DNA from 3 places in the Pseudarthrobacter sp. As-47 genome. Region 1 is predicted to be linked to each of the others. Evidence: riboswitches for the same ligand, from Rfam matches in the RefSeq annotation. Region 1 holds a riboswitch; each other region holds the start of a gene.

Region 1 (2,190 bases):
AATGACGTCCGCGCCGAACTGCCCGCAGCGCTGTAGCAGGGGAGTGGCGAAGACATTGTCGACGACGACGGTTGCCCCGGCTGCGTGCGCCAGTTCGCTGACCGCGGCAATATCGACGATCTCCTGCATCGGGTTGGACGGCGATTCAAAGAAGACGGCAGTGGTGGGCTTGGACAGGGCCTCGCGCCACTGCTCCAGGTCCGGCCCGTCCACGAAGACGGTTTCCACGCCCCACCGCGGCAGGATCTCGTTGAGGATCACAAAGCAGGATCCGAACAGCGAGCGGGCGGCAACCACGCGGTCGCCGGCGGCCAGCAGGGCACCCAGCGCGGTGAACACCGCGGACATCCCGGACGCCGTCGCAAAGCACGCCTCGGTTCCTTCCAGCAGGCGGAGACGTTCCTGGAACGTAGCCACGGAGGGGTTGCCGTAGCGGGAGTACACAAAGCGCTCGTCCTCGCCCGTGAACGCGCGCTCGGCGGCAGCGGCGGATTCGTAGACAAAGCCCGAGTTCAGGAAGATGGCTTCGCTGGTTTCCTGGAAGTTGGTGCGGTCCAGCCCGCCGCGCACGGCCTGGGTGTCGGGGCTCCAGCCGGCGGCGTCTTCGTTGAAGGTCACTTAGATCTTTCCCAGGTTGGTTGGCAGGCCGCGGTTCTTCCAGCCGTTGACGGTGCGTTCGCCGAAGCGGTCCGGGTCGCCTTCAAAGCCCTCCAGCACGTTGTAGGAGGTGAAGCCGGCCTGGGTGGCCGCTATGGCTGCCGCGATGGACCGCTGGCCGGAGCGGCACAGGAACACCAGTTCGGTTGAACGGTCCTCGGGCGCCTGCTGGCTGAGGTCGTTGATGAAGTCAGGGTTGGGGATGCCGCCGGGGAAAGTCCACTGGATGAACAGCGGATCGTTCTCCGTTGCCTTGGTGTCGGGAATACCGATGTGGGCCCACTCGCCCTCGGTGCGTACATCCACCAGGATGGCGCCCTGTTCCAGCTTGTCCCAGGCCTCCTGCGGCGTCAGGTCCCCTGCGTAGCTCATGCGTGGCCCTCGCCGTCGAACTCAAGGTCGTCGCCCGTGGTTTCGAGGTTGTCCACGGCGTCCGCCACTGCGGCGTCCGCGGAAGCGATCGCCGCCGGAAGAACCACTGCCTGGGCCACGATGACGCTGCTGCCGTTGAAGGTTGCCGCCGGGCTGCCGTGCAGCACATAGCCCTCTGCCAGGGCGGCCGATATGCGCTCACAGAAAGCGCGGTCGTCCGGGCCGCTGATGAGGCGGTAGGACAGTTTTTCTTCAGGGGCAGGTGCGTCAGACACGACGGATCTCCTTCTCTCACGCTTGCAGCTCGAATGGTCGATATGCCGAGTATTCACCTGAGGCACCCCGCCGTGGAAGGAGGGTTGCCGACCGGCCAGTCAGGGCTTGGCGCCGGTACTCATTACTCCCCAAAAACGTAACACTTGCCGCCCGGCGCCGCACCGCCGCCGTCGTCATGTTGCGTAACTGAAGGATGCAGTGCGGAGGCGCCGCGCCGAAGATGCGTCCGCCACCTCCCTGGAACGGACGACGGCGACACCACCTGGGGTGCCCGGGCGCCAGGTGCCTGCCGCCCGGGTCAGGCCGATAAAGTTTCTGCAGGGGCCGCCGCCCCGCTACTGGAGAAATCAGTCCCTGGGGGTCTTCATCATCACGCCATCCGCCGCCGCGCCCACACGTCCCGCCCGGAGCCGCCGGCTGCAGCCCCTCCACAGGGTGGCCGCGCTCCTCGCCGCCGTGATGATGGCCGTCCTGGCGGTGGTGGTGCCCGCCGGCTCAGCGCAGGCCGCCCGAAACTTCACGGAGGAAGGCAAGCCGCTGCTGGGCGCAGTCCTCGAATGGGGAGAGGACACCGCCGGCGGCTTCTCCGAAAGGCTCGGGGCATCCCCCGCAATCTTCGGACACGACATCGCATTCCCGTTCCGTGCCTCGGAGGAGAACGATATCCGGGAGTTCCTGGAGCAGTCCGCCGGGCAGGGTGCCCATGCGATGCTCACGGTGAGGCCTGCCGTCCCGCTGGACCAGGTCACCGCTGGCGCTGCCACAGCCTTTGCCGGGGAAGTGCGCCGGATGCAGGGGGATTTCAAGGGCCAGTTGCTTATCCGCTTTGCGCCGGACATGAATACCAGCTGGGTGGAGTGGGGGCAACAGCCTGGCGACTACCGG
Region 2 (2,190 bases), 1.8 Mb from region 1:
CGGGCTGGGGGCACTGCTGCTGAGTTCAGGCCAGGCGGCCGAGACCTTCGCCGTCCTCAATATCGCCGAGGCGGGGGACCATATCGTTGCCAGCCCCAGCCTGTACGGCGGGACTTACAACCTCTTCGCCCACACCCTGAAAAAGTTCGGCATTTCCGTCACCTTCGTAGCGGACCCGGACAACCTCGACCAGTGGCGCACAGCAGTGCAGCCCAACACCAAGCTGTTCTTCGGCGAAGTGGTGTCCAACCCCCGGCAGGACGTCCTGGACATCGAAGGCATCTCCCAGGTGGCACACGATGCCGGTGTGCCCCTCATCGTGGACAACACCTTGTCCACCCCGTACCTGATCCGGCCTCTGGAATGGGGAGCGGACATCGTTGTCCATTCGGCAACCAAGTACCTGGGCGGCCACGGCTCCGCGATCGCCGGCGTGATCGTGGACTCAGGCAACTTCGACTTCGGCAAGGACCCCGCAAAGTTCCCGGGCTTCAACACCCCGGACCCCACCTACAACGGGCTGGTGTACGCCAGGGACCTCGGCAAGGACGGTGCCCTGGGCGCCAACCTGTCCTACATCCTCAAGGCCCGCGTCCAGTTGCTCCGGGACCTGGGCTCCGCCGTCTCCCCGTTCAATGCATTCCTGATCGCACAGGGCCTTGAGACGTTGAGCCTGCGCGTGGAACGGCACGTTGCCAACGCCGCGGAAGTGGCGCGTTGGCTGGAAGGAAGGGACGACGTCGAATCCGTCGCCTATGCGGGGCTGCCCTCCAGCCCGTGGTACGAGCGGGGCCGCAAGTATGGCCCCAAGGGCACGGGCGCGATTGTGTCCTTCAACCTCGCTGGCGGAGCCGAGGCCGGCAAGCGCTTCGTGGACGCGCTGGAGCTGCACTCGCATGTGGCGAACATCGGCGACGTCCGTTCCCTTGTCATCCACCCGGCGTCGACCACCCACAGCCAGCTGACCCCGGAGCAGCAGGCTGTTGCCGGCGTAACCCCCGGGCTGGTCCGGTTGTCCGTGGGCATCGAACACATTGATGACATCCTGGCGGACCTGGAAGCAGGCTTCCGGGCAGCGAAGGACGCTACCGGAGCCTAGCCGGACGCCCAGGGAACCCACTGCGGCGGCAAGCCGGGGAAGTCACAACCAGTCACACTCTTGGCAGCAGGCGGGGGCTGTTTCGTACACTCGAACAAGGTCATGAGTGCCAGTGACAGCCCCGGCTTGCTGGCCGGCAACCCTCCTTCCGCGGTGGGGTGCCCCGGGTGAAGACCTGGCCTGCCGGTCATTCGACGGCGGGCAAGCGCGTAGAAGAGGTCTTGCCATGACGGTTACCGTCACCCGTACCACCGTCCCCGAACACGGAATTGTCCGCTATGCCTCCGTTGGGGGGCTGGAACTTGAAGCCGGCGGCTACCTGCCCGACGTCACGCTGGCCTACGAAACCTGGGGCACCCTTAACGCGGATGCCAGCAATGCCGTCCTGATCGAACACGCGCTGACCGGCAGCACCCACGTGACCCGCGGCGACACCGACGAACCGGGCTGGTGGGAGCAGCTGGCAGGGCCGGGTGCGCCCGTGGACACGGACCGTTTCTTTGTGGTGTCCATCAACATTGTGGGCGGCTGTTACGGGTCCACCGGTCCGTCGTCGCCGGCACCGGACGGGGCTCCCTGGGGATCCCGGTTTCCCCTGGTCACGCTGCGGGACAGCACTGTGGCAGAGGCCCGGCTGGCTGACCAGCTGGGGATCAGGAGCTGGTTTGCGGTGCTCGGAGGTTCCATGGGCGGAGCCCGCGCACTTGAGTGGGCCATCACGTTCCCGGAGCGGGTGCAGCGCTGCGCGGTGATTTCCGTGGGGGCCGCAAGCACGGCCGAGCAGATTGCCTTCGCCCAGGCGCAGACCCTGGCGATCCGCCAGGATGCGAATTTCAAGGGCGGCGACTATTACGGCGGTCCCTTCCCGGAGGACGGGCTGGCCCTGGCCCGGCGGATCGCGCACATCACCTACCGCTCAGCGGCGGAACTCGAAGGCAGGTTCGGCCGCGAACCGCAGGCTCCGGAGTCGCCCTTGCAGGGTGGTGTCCTGGCCGCCCGCGGACGCTACCAGGTGGAAAGCTACCTGGACCACCAAGGAAACAAACTGGTCCGGCGGTTCGATGCCAACAGCTACATCGCCATCACCGAGG
Region 3 (2,190 bases), 1.4 Mb from region 1:
ACCAGGCCGGCGTCGTAGCCTTCCACGGAGAAGTTGACCACGCCGATGGTGTCGGTGTCCGGGTTGGTGTCCTTGAAGATCTGGTGGACGGTGACGCCGTCGATCTCCTGCAGGCCTTCCACCAGGAAGGAGCGGATGGCTGCTTCATGGGCATGCCAGCGGTCCTGGTCCAGTTCCGCGATGACCTGCGTGGCGCGGGCCAGGGTCGCCGCACCCAGCACGTTCGGCGATCCGCCCTCGTGGCGGGCCGGCCCGGTTGCCCAGCTGACGCCGTCGAGCCTGGCTTCCTTGACGGCGCCGCCGCCCGCAAGGTGCGGTGTTCCGGCGTCGAGCCAGTCCGGCCGGCCCACCAGCACGCCGGCACCAAAAGGTGCGTAGAGCTTGTGGCCCGAGAAGGCGAGGTAGTCGACGTCGTCCGCAGTGATGTCGACCCGCCGGTGCGGCGCCAGCTGGGCCGCGTCCACTGCGATCCGTGCGCCGTGCTCGTGCGCCAGCGCGGCGAGGGCGCGGATGGGAAGGATTTCGCCCGTGACGTTGGAAGCCCCGGTCACGGCGAGCAGGCTGACGCCGCCCTGCTGCAGTTCCGCGCGGACCGCGTCAATGGTAGCCGCAATGGTGTCCTCTGCCACGATGCTGCGGTGGGGGACACCCTGCCACGGAAGGAGGTTGGCGTGGTGCTCAATGTCGAGGTACAGGACGTCGCCGTCGGGCCGCCCGTCGGTGACGGGCAGGCAGCCCGCCAGCAGGTTGAGGGAGTCAGTGGTGTTCCGGGTAAAAATCACCGAATCGTCCGGGCGCCCGCCTACGAAGTCGCGGACGATGGCGCGGGCATTCTCATAGACCGAGGTGCTGATCTGGGAGGCATAGCCCGCACCGCGGTGGACGCTGGCGTAGAAGGGCAGGATCTCGTTGAGGTAAGCCGACACCACGGAGAGGGCGGGGGCGGATGCGCCATAGTCCAGGTTGGCGTACCGGGCGTGGCCGCCATGGATCAGCGGGGCCTGGATCTCGGCGCCGCTGACTGCTGCGAGCGGACGGCCGGCGGCGGCGCGGCGCTGGTCGGAAAACGCCGGCGATCCCGGCAGGGCGGCTGCCTGACGCTGGACGGTGGCTTGGGGCGAGACTGCTTCGGGGGAGACGGTGGCAGTTGTCACAGAGACCTCACTTCAGAACAGGACTCCGTGCAGGAATCCGCGCTTGCCGCATCCCTTCCGGACCGGCCTGGTCGTCACCCGGGGCACCCCACCGCGAATGGAGGGTTGCCGGCCAGCAAACCGGGGTTTTGCGCTGGCACTCGTGACCTGGTTAAGAGCGTAGAACATGCGCAGTGAAGGTTAAAAGCCCGCGGAAATGTTAAGGGGTTTGTTACGCGCGGTTGAAAAGGGCCGCCTGCGCCGAAGATCACGACGGCGGACGCCTCCTTTCGGGGGTGCCCGCCGTCGAATATTCGTCCTGCCGGGACTAGAGGAGGTCGTCCAGGTTCGGGTTCAGCCGGCGCAGCACCTCTGAGTGCAGGATGGAATTCGTGGCCAGGGCGTTGCCGCCGAACGGACCGTCCTCGCCCTCCAGCGAGGTGAAGCGGCCACCCGCCTCCACCACGATGGGCACCAGTGCGGCCATGTCGTAGAGGTTCAGTTCAGGCTCGCAGGCGATGTCCACCGAACCTTCGGCCACCATGCAGTAGGACCAGAAGTCACCGAACGCCCGGGTCCGCCACACGTCCTCGGTAAGGCCCAGGAATTCATTGAGGTTTCCGCGCTCCTTCCAGCCGCCAAGGCTCGAATAGGAAAGGGAAGCATCGGACAGATTGGACACATTGGATACCCGGAGGCGGGTGGCAGCGGCAAGTGAACGCCCCATGTAGGCTCCCATGCCCTTGGCGGCCCACCAGCGCTTGCCCAGGGCGGGAGCGCTGACCACGCCCACCACCGGCTCGCCCTCATCCACCAGCGCGATCAGGGTGGCCCAGACCGGAACGCCCCGGACGAAGTTCTTGGTGCCGTCAATGGGGTCGATAATCCACCGCCGCGAGCCGTGGCCTGTGCTGCCAAACTCCTCGCCGAGTACGGCATCGCGTGGACGGGAGCGGGAGAGCTGGCCGCGGATGGCTTCCTCGGCTGCCTTGTCCGCATCGGTGACGGGCGTCAGGTCCGGCTTGGTCTCAATGTGGAGGTCCTGGGCCTTGAAGCG

The links. Region 1 has a riboswitch for S-adenosylmethionine ahead of AC4BCK_RS19445 (DUF1737 domain-containing protein). Riboswitches for the same ligand answer to the same signal wherever they lie in the genome.
Region 2: linked by a shared signal. The riboswitch ahead of metX (homoserine O-acetyltransferase MetX) and the one ahead of AC4BCK_RS19445 (DUF1737 domain-containing protein) in region 1 are both predicted to bind S-adenosylmethionine.
Region 3: linked by a shared signal. The riboswitch ahead of AC4BCK_RS12990 (aminotransferase class V-fold PLP-dependent enzyme) and the one ahead of AC4BCK_RS19445 (DUF1737 domain-containing protein) in region 1 are both predicted to bind S-adenosylmethionine.

What each region holds. Positions count from the first base shown of each region.
Region 1 is NZ_CM177088.1:4,191,684-4,193,873, reverse strand. Features, by position in the region: gene AC4BCK_RS19455 (O-succinylhomoserine sulfhydrylase) at 1-618, opposite strand, end outside; gene AC4BCK_RS19450 (rhodanese-like domain-containing protein) at 619-1,029, opposite strand; gene AC4BCK_RS19445 (DUF1737 domain-containing protein) at 1,026-1,304, opposite strand; SAM riboswitch class IV at 1,318-1,431, opposite strand; gene opgC (OpgC domain-containing protein) at 1,765-2,190, shown strand, end outside.
Region 2 is NZ_CM177088.1:1,500,478-1,502,667, forward strand. Features, by position in the region: gene AC4BCK_RS06865 (bifunctional o-acetylhomoserine/o-acetylserine sulfhydrylase) at 1-1,099, shown strand, start outside; SAM riboswitch class IV at 1,198-1,313, shown strand; gene metX (homoserine O-acetyltransferase MetX) at 1,326-2,190, shown strand, end outside.
Region 3 is NZ_CM177088.1:2,807,887-2,810,076, reverse strand. Features, by position in the region: gene AC4BCK_RS12990 (aminotransferase class V-fold PLP-dependent enzyme) at 1-1,154, opposite strand, end outside; SAM riboswitch class IV at 1,189-1,302, opposite strand; gene hisN (histidinol-phosphatase) at 1,462-2,190, opposite strand, start outside.